Regions from separate parts of the Yersinia entomophaga genome, predicted to be linked through region 1. Evidence: predicted binding sites of a transcription regulator. Region 1 holds the regulator's gene; each other region holds the start of a gene.

Region 1 (3,129 bases):
AATCGTAGCCGCTTTTGCTCCCTTTTATGAGTATGAGGAAGCATATTAAGTTGCTGATAAAGCTGGGTTATTAAATCCATTACGCCCTGCTGGCGTTGTAGCAACGGCGGCAATGCGGTTTCCGGATCGATATGTTGAGTCAGCAAACTGTATTTGGCTTCTAAATAATCGGCTAACTGGCGATATAGCTGGCTCAGGGTTTCTCGCATCGGCTGTTCTTTCCACAGGCGGAACCACAGGCCGGTAAATAGCCCGTACCAGGCGGTGCCAACGATGAAAAGTAGCGGAGTGTGCCAAATTGGGAAGCGGCCAATCATGCTTAGTGTGAATATCGCAGCGACTAGCGCAGCGGGCAATAAACGGGCGTGCAGGGGGCTGATGGCTCCGTTAACGCCTAAAATGAGAGTCAGGCCAAACATAATCAGGGGGAGGGGAATATGCCACAGCAGGAATTGTTGAATCAGAAAACTGCTGAGGGCGAATAAAGTTCCGCCAACGACTAAGCGTTTGGTGAAGTGCTTATGGGGGGTATCTAGGCCAGCGATATTGCAGCAGGCAGGGACTAAGGAAAATAACAGGCCAAGCTGCAAATTACCGAGCAACAAACCGATAGCCACAGGCAAACACAGCACCAGCGTTTGCCGTAATGCATAGTTTACTTCAGGGTGGTAAATCAGCCGACGCCACATCAGGTCAATATCCGTCGTCCATATGCAGACAAAGAAAAAACCGGTGCCATGTTAAGCACAGGGAACCGGTTTTTTTAGGTAATTAACGGGTGCCGTAAACGACAATCGTTTTACCATGCGCAGAGATCAGGTTTTGATCTTCGAGCATTTTCAGGATTCGACCGACGGTTTCGCGGGAGCAGCCAACAATCTGGCCAATTTCCTGGCGAGTAATCTTAATCTGCATCCCATCTGGGTGTGTCATTGCATCAGGCTGTTTTGCCAGATTAAGCAGCGTTTGCGCGATACGCCCGGTCACATCAAGGAAAGCAAGGTTGCCCACTTTCTCGGATGTAATTTGCAGGCGATTCGCCATCTGCGAAGACAGACGCATCAAGATATCTGGATTAACCTGAATCAGCTGACGGAATTTTTTGTAAGAAATTTCAGCCACTTCACAGGCGGTTTTTGCACGAACCCAAGCACTACGTTCTTGGCCTTCTTCAAATAATCCAAGCTCACCGATGAAATCCCCCTGGTTTAAATAGGAGAGAATCATTTCTTTACCTTCTTCATCTTTGATCAGAACCGCAACGGAACCTTTCACGATGTAGTAAAGCGTTTCGGCTTTTTCACCCTGGTGAATCAGCGTACTCTTCGATGGATACTTGTGAATATGGCAATGAGACAGGAACCATTCGAGAGTTGGGTCTGTTTGTGGCTTGCCGAGAACCATTCGCTGTTATCCTCTGTTGTTATCGCTGCCTAACTTAACAGGGCTCAGAGTTCCCTGTACGGCGTGTTTATAAAATACACTTTCTATTAGCATATTAATTTGCTCAACTACCGAAAGGTATAGCCAATATACATCTCAGATAGAGACCCTTCACTGAGTCTTGATCTCTACCCTTTTTATTCTAAGAAACATCTCTTCGGCTCTGTTTGTAGCACAGGATGAGGCCAGTGTCTTGTGTTGTATCGCTTCAGCATGATGAGGGTCTGGTTACATTGCCACTTTATGAATGAAAGAGTAGTCTGATTCGGAAAAGCTAATAGGGAGTGACGGGTATGCAGGCACGAGTAAAATGGGTTGAAGGTCTGACTTTTTTGGGTGAATCCGCCTCTGGTCATCAGGTTTTAATGGATGGTAACGCCGGAGATAAAGCCCCAAGCCCGATGGAAATGTTGCTGATGGCGGCCGGTGGCTGTAGCGCTATCGATGTGGTGTCCATTTTGCAAAAAGGGCGCAACGATGTGCACGACTGCGAAGTAAAATTGACCTCCGAGCGTCGGGAGGAAGCCCCTCGCCTGTTTACCTTGATTAACCTGCATTTTGTCGTCAGTGGTAAAGATTTGACCGAAAAAGCCGTCGAGCGAGCCGTTGAGCTTTCCGCGGAGAAATACTGCTCGGTAGCCCTGATGTTGGGTAAGGCTGCCAAAATCACCCACAGTTTTGAAATTCGCTCTCTAACCTGACCATATTTATCAACGCCCGGTTTATTCGCTCCGGGCGTTGTATTTATAGGATTCATATACGTACAGAATTGCTTGTATCACTGCCTGTTTATCCGGAAACTGCTACTCAAAGACTCAAAGACTCAAAGACTCAAAGACTCAAAGACTCAAAGACTCAAAGACTCAAAGACTCAAAGACTCAAAGACTCAAAGACTCAAAGACTCAAAGACTCAAAGACTCAAAGACTCAAAGACTCAAAGACTCAAAGACTCAAAGACTCAAAGACTCAAAGACTCAAACATCTTAAATCGTTAAATCCCCCGCTGTTCCCTTACTCACCGCGATTCATATTTCGCAGTCAATCGCCGCGGTTCAATTTTTTGATTTTCTATCAGGCTGTTATCGTATTTATTCCTATACATTTTTAAGATAAACGCCGTCGTTTTCCAGGCGCCTGATCGTTAGATAGTCATTGCGAATGGTTTCTGCGTCAGAATGAACCAGATAAATAGCACCTGGCTGGCTGAAAACATCCTGAGTGACCCCAATAGCATCACCTTCTTCTACATAAAAATCAGCCAGTGAAAAAGACGGTAAAGTAAGAAGTTCGGATAAAAAATCCTGCTGATGGAAGATACCTTTATGTCTATTAATCAGGCCGATATTGTAAGAGTAATTTTGTAGCTGGTATGACGGATGGCATTCGGTAAATGACAGAAACTGCGTCGGTGCGGTGATTGCCATAACCGTGGCACAAATTTGCCCCAATCCGGTGGTACGCGCCGATATGGTAGGACGCAGAATTCCGTCCGTTCTGGCGGCCACCTCGACTAATTTAGGCCCCGACGTTGTTAACATCACTTCTGCATGGCTAGGGCCATTGCGAATTCCTAATGACTCAATTACCTGGCGAGTGTAACTAACCAGCGCCTGATAATGCTCGAAGGATGCATCCAGAATTTCATCGATATCATAAAGAATCCGCCCTGAAGCAAGACGAAGTTT
Region 2 (3,129 bases), 1.3 Mb from region 1:
AACCGCAGAATGTATCTCATAATAGGTTGAGACTTGACCATTGTTATTGTTTTCCCTTGCTGTCCTTACGACGGATATCGCCACTAAAAAATGCCAAACGAAGTGAGACTAGGGTTCACACATCGATCAGACAATAACTTAAACGAATAAATGTGCAGAGACGCACAATTTTTATTGGATTAAGCGCAAAATGCTGATATTCGAGCGCAAACTTTTTCGAGGTTACCGGATTGACTTATAAAAGGCGAGTATTTTTGCACAGATTCTTATAAGAAATCCTGATGTAACATAATGTTATATTTTATTCCTTACTCGATTAGCAATCAGATACATCAAAAACCAGTTTAACTTATTGTTTTAAAGGTAAATAACTGGCTTATCATTGCTCTCCTCGTCATGACGAACTTTTGTACACTAATATAGCTCTCTAAAAATTATGCATGAATATGTACCAAAACAATTTGGGCAAGGGAAAAGTAAATCATGACCAGCAAGGCATTTAACTTGTAAACAAAAGCAGGTCTTTTTGGGAGTATTCCTAATTTATTGCCTCTGGAGGTATCTGACGAATCTTCTATTTGCGCATTGCGTGCATTGTTTATCCTGATATGGGTAACCTGATATAGATAAATAGCGCTGAGTATCCTTGGAAGGATATGTGCGTTCTAATGGCTAATTAGGCTGTCAGTAAAAGTGTAATGTGATTTGTGTCACCCTTTTAGGGTTTAATAACCACTTAATCAACTTCAGTCATAACCGTGGTTATCTGCGCAGGTTGCAGTTTTTCTATCACCTTGTTTCAGCGCTCAACGGTTTAATATTTGGAATATGATAACGAACATATTGGTTTATCTTTAAGGCGATCGATGCGATTTTCGTCGAAATAGCGGTTCTAAAATAGAAGAAATTTTTAATTCGACTCCTTTCTAACTTTGTTGTTCTTTGCACTGCTCTACCAAATAAAAAATGTACCGTTGAGCTGGGGAAATGTCTTGCGGTTTGGGTGTGACTCGCAGTGAATTTGTCACCAACGCTGGTAGCCATGGTGGGGAAGATACTTTGGTCAAGGTGATTAATTTTTTCGAAAAGAATCAATCCATTAATTAACCAACCGAGAGCCGTATGCTGTCACATAATCAAACCTTAAAACGTCAAGATGATCTCCATAAATTGCTGAAGGATCACTACTCGTTATTTATTCAAGGGATTAGCGAGACACGGCACATTTCTCCTCGTACAGTGCGACGGAATATCCGCTCCCTGGTCATAAAGTATCCGAACATTAACAGGTTCTATGGTCGGGTTGCTATAGATGCATGTGTCCCTGGAAGATTTTCCTCAGAGTCAAATCATCCTTATTAGGGGAAATATAGGGAATAGCTGCGAGTTTACCTATGGGGAAGAAACCATCTGGTAAATTGGCCGCTATAAGTTTGATGTGTCTTTTATTTCAAACGAGCACTTTGACTTGGTACACGGAGTTTCCGTGCCCCGTCTTGATAACGTAAGAATGAAGCAGCAGCTAATGCTTTGTTCAGAAAAAAGTTATTTGATTGCAGAAGGGATTAAGTTCAATAAGTTCTCATTCCATAAGGTTGCCGATTTGACGCAGTTTGACGGCGTGATAACCGATGGCGCTATTCCAAAAAAGACGATTGATATGTCGATCAGCAAAAATACGGAAATAGATTTAATCGAGATCTAACGGGGAGCGGCGACTCCCCGTGGCGTGGAAATACGTATCAGAGCCGTGGACGCTGTGCGCTCGGCAGACGTTGATTTATCCAGTCAATGATTCGATCGCTGGCTGGCGTGAGTAATATCCAACTGGCACCGACCAATACAACGGAAAGCGCGCCGACGGCAATATCAGTAAACCAATGGGCGCCGATCATTATTCTTGGCAGAGAGAACACGATGGCGATAATCAACGCAATGGCAAAAGCCCCGCGTGAGAAATAGCGCAGCATGAAGCAGGCGAATATGATTAACATCATGCCATGGTCGCCGGGGAAGCTATCGCTGGAGGCGTCTTTGGTTGGGATACCAATAAGCTCGCTAACGCGGTTGATATTCTCAAATACCAGCGTCGGGCTTGGGCGTTTAACCGGTAATAAATGTCCGAGCTGGTTAAGAAATACGGCCGTCAGTAACATCACAAAACCCATTACGATTAAACGACGGCGTCCTGCCGGATTTTCTTTTAAGAAAAAATACATGTACAGCGTGCCCATGCACAGCAGAGAAATAACGTCGAAGGCACGGTTATTGGTTACCGCCACCACATGTAGGAAGGTTGGGCTGGAAAGCAGGCGCTCATTGAAGTAATGGAAAATGGCGGAATCGGGGCCGAACCACCAACCATGATTTTCAGGTAAGTACCAGGATAGGAACAGGGCTATACCCAATAGGTTGAGCATCAAGATTGTCGGTAAATTGCGGCGGGTCATGCGAAGGCCTATATATAATTAGATGTTTAAAACAGTAACGCAGATAAAAATACGTCGGGCATTATACCTACTTATGTAAACGAATATTCAACAAATTGCCCTGTAGCTTATTCCAGTCGTTGTCTCCGGAAGAAATCACTTCAATTCGACTGTCTGGCGGCGGAGTGGGGCGGGTCTCAATTTGTAAATCATTTCCCTGCCGATTAACCACCAACGCGCCTTCGGGAATACGCATCACGCCTTTAACACGTTCTACCGGACTCAAACGAACCCATTCAAGCAACGGCACGGTGTCAAATATCGCCTCGCTGTTAAATACCCAACCGCAGCTAGTATAACCTTGCCCCTGGTTAAGCGCTCTGCGCCAGGGTTCGCTACCGTTCAGGTTTAATGCAGCCAGGCCTTTTTTTGGGGATGATTCTCCGTGATGATGGCGTGCATCCGGCAGTTGGGTCTTATTGGTATGCAGAATATCCAATACGGAAATAGCTATTTTTCCCGAATCAGAGAAATATAGCGGACGCTGCGAATTCTGAGCTTGCTGCCATTTTGCCAATGCCTGACGGTCGGTATCGATATAAGTATCTTGCTTACTGGCAATAATGACATCCGCTGCGGCTAGCTGGTCGCGGAAATTCTCGTTTTCAGTGTAGCGTTCATCATGTAATTGGCGGGCATC
Region 3 (3,129 bases), 160 kb from region 1:
ACTATTTCTTAGAACCGGTTGATGGGGATGTCCGTGCCGACGCCTATGCCAAAGAAGCTGTTCGTATGGCTTTGGTGAATCTGTTCGCTGTGGCGGCTCCGGCTGGCGCTATGCCGGTTGTATTGGGCGCAGGCTGGCCGGGCGTGCTGCTGCACGAAGCGGTTGGTCACGGTCTAGAAGGCGATTTCAACCGTCGTGGCAGCTCGGTATTCAGCGGTCAAATGGGGCAGCTCGTGGCCTCAGAGCTATGCACTGTGGTGGATGACGGCACTCTGCAAGGCCGCCGTGGCTCACTGGCTATCGATGACGAAGGCGTTCCGGGTCAATACAACGTATTGATTGAAAACGGCATTCTGAAAGGCTACATGCAGGATAAGCTGAACGCACGTTTGATGGGTGTCGCGCCGACCGGCAACGGCCGTCGTGAGTCTTACGCGCATTTACCAATGCCACGTATGACCAATACTTACATGCTGGCTGGTAAATCCACGCCGGAAGACATCATCGCTAGCGTGGAATACGGTCTGTATGCGCCGAATTTTGGCGGTGGGCAGGTTGATATCACTTCCGGTAAGTTTGTGTTTTCTACCTCGGAAGCCTACATGATCGAAAATGGCCGAATCACCAACGCGGTGAAAGGTGCCACGCTGATTGGTTCGGGCATTGAGGCGATGCAGCAAATTTCGATGGTTGGCAACGATCTGGCGCTGGATAAAGGCGTGGGCGTGTGTGGTAAAGAAGGGCAGAGTCTGCCAGTGGGTGTCGGCCAGCCGACGCTGAAACTGGATAATCTGACCGTCGGCGGCACGGCCTGATTTTCGCTGGCCTCCTCGCTTGTGGAGGCCAGATTTACTCAGCGGTATCCTTGATAAATTTCAGCCACGCGCTTGAAGTATTCCGTCAAATAATCAATACATACCTGCACTTTCAGCGGCATTTTGTCTTTTTCGGTATACAAAGCGTAAACCGGTCGTGGTTCTGAATGGTAGCGGTTGAACAGCACTTCCACATCTCCCCGTTTAATTTCATCAATAACCCACATCAGCGGCGCATAGGCGATACCGGCTCCGGCTTTGAGCCAACGAATCATGGTTTGCGAATCATTGGTGACAAAACGTCCCTGCGGCGATATCTGGGTGGAAATTCCCTCCGGTGCGGTCAGTTCGAAGTTGCTATCAGGGCGAACGCTGTATTCCAGCCAGGAAAAATTCGCCATATCCGCGGGTTTCTCCGGCGTACCGTGTTGAGCCAGATAGCTTTTTGCGGCGCAAACCACCATCGGCATCGATCCCAGACGACGAGAGAATAGGCCTGAGTCCTGCAAAGCCCCAACGCGGATCACCACATCCAGCCCGTCGGAGATCAGATCCGGAGCCGGAATCCCGGTAACCAAATTGACCGATAGGCCAGGATAAGCTTTCAGCATATCTGCGGTCATGGTTGCCAGCACGTTTTGTGCCATGGTTGAGGAGCAGCCAATGCGTAATGTGCCGGTTGGCGTATTATTAAAAGCATAGAGCTGCTCATGCACTTCCTGCACTTCCTGTAGCATGCGGCGACAGCCCTGATAATAGATACGACCCGCTTCGGTCAGCCCAATGCTACGCGTGCTGCGGTTAAGCAGTTTGACCTGTAGCTCATTTTCCAGTTTGGATACGGTCTGGCTGATGGAAGAAACGCTGATGCCTAACTGCCGGGCGGCGGCGGTAAAGGAACCACACTCGACGACTTTGGCAAAAACCGACATCCGTTTTAATCGTTCCATTGTTCTCTCTGAATGAATTGTTAACTCTGGCTTAAAAGTGATTTAGATCACAGATTGTAGATCAGTTGATAATAAGCAGGCTAATATAAGGGGTCGGGAGAAATAACCTTCGGTGTTAATACGCACCGCCTCAGTTGTCCTCGCACCTTCCTCTGACAGATACCAGCAAGTTTAACACTTCAGGCACCTGATAGTTATTTCAGGTTAGTGCCGCGATCGGTCGAGCGAACGGTGACCTTTCACTCGACGGTATAAATCCAGCGGTAGGGTAAACCAACCGGTACCCAAAAAATAAGGATAAAAGAATGAGTTTGCTTCCGGTGATGGTTGTTTTCGGTCTGTCTTTTCCACCGATATTTCTCGAGTTGCTGATTTCTCTGGCGCTGTTTTTTCTGCTGCGTCGGGTTTTACAGCCGACGGGTATTTATGAATTTGTCTGGCACCCGGCTTTGTTTAATACGGCGCTGTTCTGTTGCCTTTTTTATTTAACGTCTCGTTTCTTTTCCTGAGGTTACCGTGAGTACATTTCTGATAAAAATAATCCGAATCGGTATCACCTTGGTTGTGGTACTGCTGGCCGTAATGGCCATTTTTAAAATCTGGGCGTTTTATACCGAATCCCCCTGGACTCGTGATGCCAAATTTACCGCCGACGTGGTCGCCATCGCGCCCGACGTCAGCGGTTTAATTACCGATGTGCCGGTGGTGGATAACCAATTGGTAGAAAAAGGTCAGGTATTGTTTGTTATCGATCGTCCCCGTTACGAGCAGGCGTTGGCCAGTGCCGAAGCCGATGTGGCCTACTATCAAACATTAGCGGCGGAGAAACAGCGTGAGTCCAGCCGTCGTCTGCGTTTAGGGGTGCAGGCTTTGTCACAGGAAGAAATCGATCAGTCCACCAACGTGTTGCAAACCGTCAGACACCAACTGGCAAAAGCCATCGCGGTGCGCGATCTGGCAAAACTCGATTTGGAAAGAACCACGGTGCGTGCGCCAGCTCAGGGTTGGGTCACTAACTTGAATGTTCATGCTGGTGAATTTATTACCCGAGGCGCTACTGCGGTAGCGCTAGTGAAAAAAGACACGTTTTACGTACTGGCCTATCTGGAAGAAACCAAGCTGGAAGGTGTACGCAGAGGGGATCGCGTCGAAATCACCCCGTTGGGTAGTCATCGTATTATGCACGGCACCGTCGATAGCGTATCCGCAGGGGTGACTAACAGCAGCAGCAAGGCCGATAGTAAGGGGCTGGCGACGATCGATAATAATCTGGAATGGGTTCGTTTAGCTCAGCGTGTGCCGGTAAAAGTTCGTTTAGATGAGGAAGATCAACAGCATCCGTATCCTGCGGGCACCACTGCCAC
Region 4 (3,129 bases), 1.5 Mb from region 1:
ATATTGAGCAAGCGTTGCTGTTGCTGAATAAAGCCTATGCTGCTTTGTGACGGGCGAGCTAATCATTTGATTCGGGCCGTGTGAATACGCGGCCTTTTTTATATGGGGTGTCTGACATTTATTTACTGAGTGCTAAACGAATTAACGGGTAAGGTCGCCCCTGACTGTCTAATTCAGAGTGGCCGGTGATTTGGAAACCCAAACGCGGATAAAACCTTCTGCCCGCGTATTTTGCGCATTCACGTCGGTCGTTATTATTGAATATAGCGCCACGGCGTAATCAATTATTTTACGACCAACGCCGACTCCCCGATATTTCGGATCGATAAATAAAACTTCCAGCTGAAATTAGTTAAATAGCATAAATCCGATAGACCCATCTTGGTTATCGACCCAAGTAACAAGGGGGCAGCGGGAAGCAGTGTAGCCGCGTTTTGCCGTTGAACGAGAGCTTCAATCTGGTGCATGACAGGCGCTGCCTTTTCCCACTTCACAGTTAACCATTACTGCTCGGTGCGCTCATCATGCTGGAAAATGCGTTAGCCCAGCGATGCGTATTTTTCTTGAAAGTAGACATCAGGACTTACCCGCGACGCTATGCGCCAATGCCGAACGGCTAGCGGTGGCTGGTTAGGCGAGTTTATTTTTTGTTATTTTATGAGCGGCTTTAGCGTTATTTCCCCGAATCCATACATTATACATTCTTCTGAATTCAGGCCGCTTCCCGCTAAATTATCTTTTGTGAGCGAAGGTGAGTCTGAATCAGGTCGCCCCGCGTTAAGAATTCTACTATTTTCTCTTTTTATTGATGAAATTCCTATAGTTTTTCTATGAAAATCAGCATTTCGTATTTCAGACTCGTTGCAGGTTAATGTGCGGTATCAGCCATTTCTTTACTTATCCCAATAATTTTGTACGGATTTTTCGCAATTCCTTTCGTAGCTGCTATTTTATTTTTTATAAATCAATAAATTAAACTTATTTCGCAAAGCTAAAAAATGATGGTTTTGGGAGGTTCATCACAATGCGAACCCGAAGAAGTGTGAAGAATGTCAATCTGAAAGGTCAATGAGAGACGATTACCCCAAATAGTGGATTACTGCCTTATCTGGCAACTCCGTATACTTTCGACAACCAGAGACAATGGATGTGGGCTAAGGCTCGCGATGACGTACAGATAAAGGGAATTTTACCATTGCAACTGGCATATCAATAACTTGTGTCTTTTGAACATCAAAAGGTGTTGGGTATGGAAAAGAAAAAAATTTATCTGTTTTGTTCTGCCGGTATGTCCACCTCGCTGCTGGTATCCAAAATGAAGGCGCAAGCGGAGAAGTATGAAGTTCCGGTGGTGATTAACGCCTATCCGGAAGCGCTGGCATCAGAAAAAGGCCCAGAGGCCGATGTGATCTTGTTAGGGCCACAAATCAGCTACATGTTGGGTGAAATCGAAAAAATGTTCCCGCACAAACCCGTTGAAGTTATCGACGCGCAGCTCTACGGCAAAGTCGATGGTTTAGGGGTATTAAAAGCTGCCGTGGCCGCTATAAAAAAAGCAAAACAATAATAGGGGATTGTCGTGAGCCAATTTATTGCTTCTCTGGAAAAAGTCATCTTACCCTTTGCCGTTAGAATAGGCAGACAACAGCATATCAACGCCATCAAGAATGGGTTTATCAGGCTGATGCCGTTAACCCTGACCGGGGCGATGTTTGTTCTGATCAACAACGTATTCTTAAGTTTCGGCGACGGCTCGTTCTTCTACTCAATGGGGGTGCGTTTAGACGCCGATACCATAACCATGCTGAATGGTTGGAAAGGCATTGGCGGTAACGTTTATAACGGTACCCTTGGTATCATGTCGTTAATGACGCCGTTCTTTATCAGTATGGCGCTGGCCGAAGAGAAAAAGGTCGATCCTCTGGCCGCTGCGCTGCTGGCGGTTGCAGCCTTTATGACCGTTACGCCGTACAGCGTGGGTGAAGCCTATGCCGTTGGCGCAAACTGGCTGGGCGGTGCCAATATCATTTCCGGTATTATTATCGGGCTGGTGGTAGCTGAACTCTTTACCTTTATCATTCGTCGTAACTGGGTTATCAGCCTGCCAGACAGCGTGCCTACCTCGGTTTCGCGCTCATTCTCTGCAGTTATTCCTGGTTTTATCATCCTGTCTATCATGGGTGTGATTGCATATTTCCTCGCCCAATATGGCACCAACTTCCATCAGGTGATTATCGATAGTATCTCGGCGCCGCTGTCTAAAATGGGCAATGTAGTCGGCTGGGTGTACGTCATGTTCTCCTCCCTGCTGTGGTTCTTCGGGGTGCACGGCGCCATGGCGCTGTCCGCGCTGGAAAGCGGCATTATGATGCCGTTCGCACTGGAAAACGTTGCAACCTATACCCAATACGGTTCGGTAGATGCCGCGCTGGCTGCGGGTAAAGAGTTCCATATGTGGGCCAAACCTTTCGTCGATTCCTACATTTTCCTCGGCGGAACCGGTGCGACTCTGGGTCTGATTATTGCCATTTTTATTGCTTCCCGTCGTGAAGATTACCGCCAGGTTGCGAAACTGGCAGCTCCAGCAAGTATTTTCCAGATCAATGAACCAATCTTGTTCGGTCTGCCGGTCATTATGAACCCACTGCTGTTTATCCCGTTCATCATGATTCAGCCGATATTGGCGATTATTACTTCCGTGGCTTATTACAGCGGTTTTATCCCGCCAATCACCAACATTGCGCCATGGACAATGCCTGCCGGTTTAGGTGCCTTCTTCAATACCAACGGCAGCATTGCGGCGTTACTGCTCAGTTTGTTTAACCTGGGGGTAGCGACATTGGTTTATCTGCCGTTCGTGATTATTGCTAACAAGGCGCAGGGCGAGATTGACCGTGAAGTTGAAAGCGAAGAAGAAATCGCAAACAGCCTGAAATTCTAATAATTACACTTTGTTTGAGCTGCACTCTGTTTATGACGTAAAGGTTTGGGAGCTGGAATGAAATATCAATTTTCCGATGATTTTTGGTGGGGAAGTGCCACCTCGGCAACGCAGTCCGAAGGGGCGGCGTTACGGGAGGGTAAAAGCAAGAATATCTTCGATTACTGGTATGAGATTTCCCCGGAGCG

The links. Region 1 encodes CRP, which controls carbon source genes, mostly activating them, when cyclic AMP is high. Its sites were predicted from a motif close to ATGTGANNNNNNTCACAT; they were not measured.
Region 2: PL78_RS20830 (DeoR family transcriptional regulator) is a predicted target of CRP. The motif match lies at 867-884, and genes of this name have one in related genera.
Region 3: aaeR (HTH-type transcriptional activator AaeR) is a predicted target of CRP. The motif match lies at 1,801-1,818, and genes of this name have one in related genera.
Region 4: PL78_RS18055 (PTS sugar transporter subunit IIB) is a predicted target of CRP. The motif match lies at 1,008-1,025, and genes of this name have one in related genera.

The regions. Positions count from the first base shown of each region.
Region 1 is NZ_CP010029.1:2,495,668-2,498,796, reverse strand. It holds gene PL78_RS11515 (YccS/YhfK family putative transporter) at 1-689, opposite strand, end outside; gene crp (cAMP-activated global transcriptional regulator CRP) at 772-1,404, opposite strand; gene PL78_RS11505 (OsmC family protein) at 1,737-2,144, shown strand; gene PL78_RS11500 (ATP-grasp domain-containing protein) at 2,539-3,129, opposite strand, start outside.
Region 2 is NZ_CP010029.1:3,819,025-3,822,153, forward strand. It holds gene mepS (bifunctional murein DD-endopeptidase/murein LD-carboxypeptidase) at 1-41, opposite strand, end outside; gene PL78_RS20830 (DeoR family transcriptional regulator) at 1,123-1,362, shown strand; gene PL78_RS20835 (DeoR/GlpR family DNA-binding transcription regulator) at 1,439-1,705, shown strand; gene PL78_RS17125 (phosphatase PAP2 family protein) at 1,743-2,450, opposite strand; gene PL78_RS17130 (CobW family GTP-binding protein) at 2,518-3,129, opposite strand, start outside.
Region 3 is NZ_CP010029.1:2,336,176-2,339,304, reverse strand. It holds gene tldD (metalloprotease TldD) at 1-815, shown strand, start outside; gene aaeR (HTH-type transcriptional activator AaeR) at 854-1,765, opposite strand; gene aaeX (p-hydroxybenzoic acid efflux pump operon protein AaeX) at 2,071-2,274, shown strand; gene aaeA (p-hydroxybenzoic acid efflux pump subunit AaeA) at 2,282-3,129, shown strand, end outside.
Region 4 is NZ_CP010029.1:4,028,821-4,031,949, forward strand. It holds gene PL78_RS18045 (hypothetical protein) at 1-50, shown strand, start outside; gene PL78_RS18055 (PTS sugar transporter subunit IIB) at 1,250-1,567, shown strand; gene chbC (PTS N,N'-diacetylchitobiose transporter subunit IIC) at 1,580-2,941, shown strand; gene PL78_RS18065 (glycoside hydrolase family 1 protein) at 2,999-3,129, shown strand, end outside.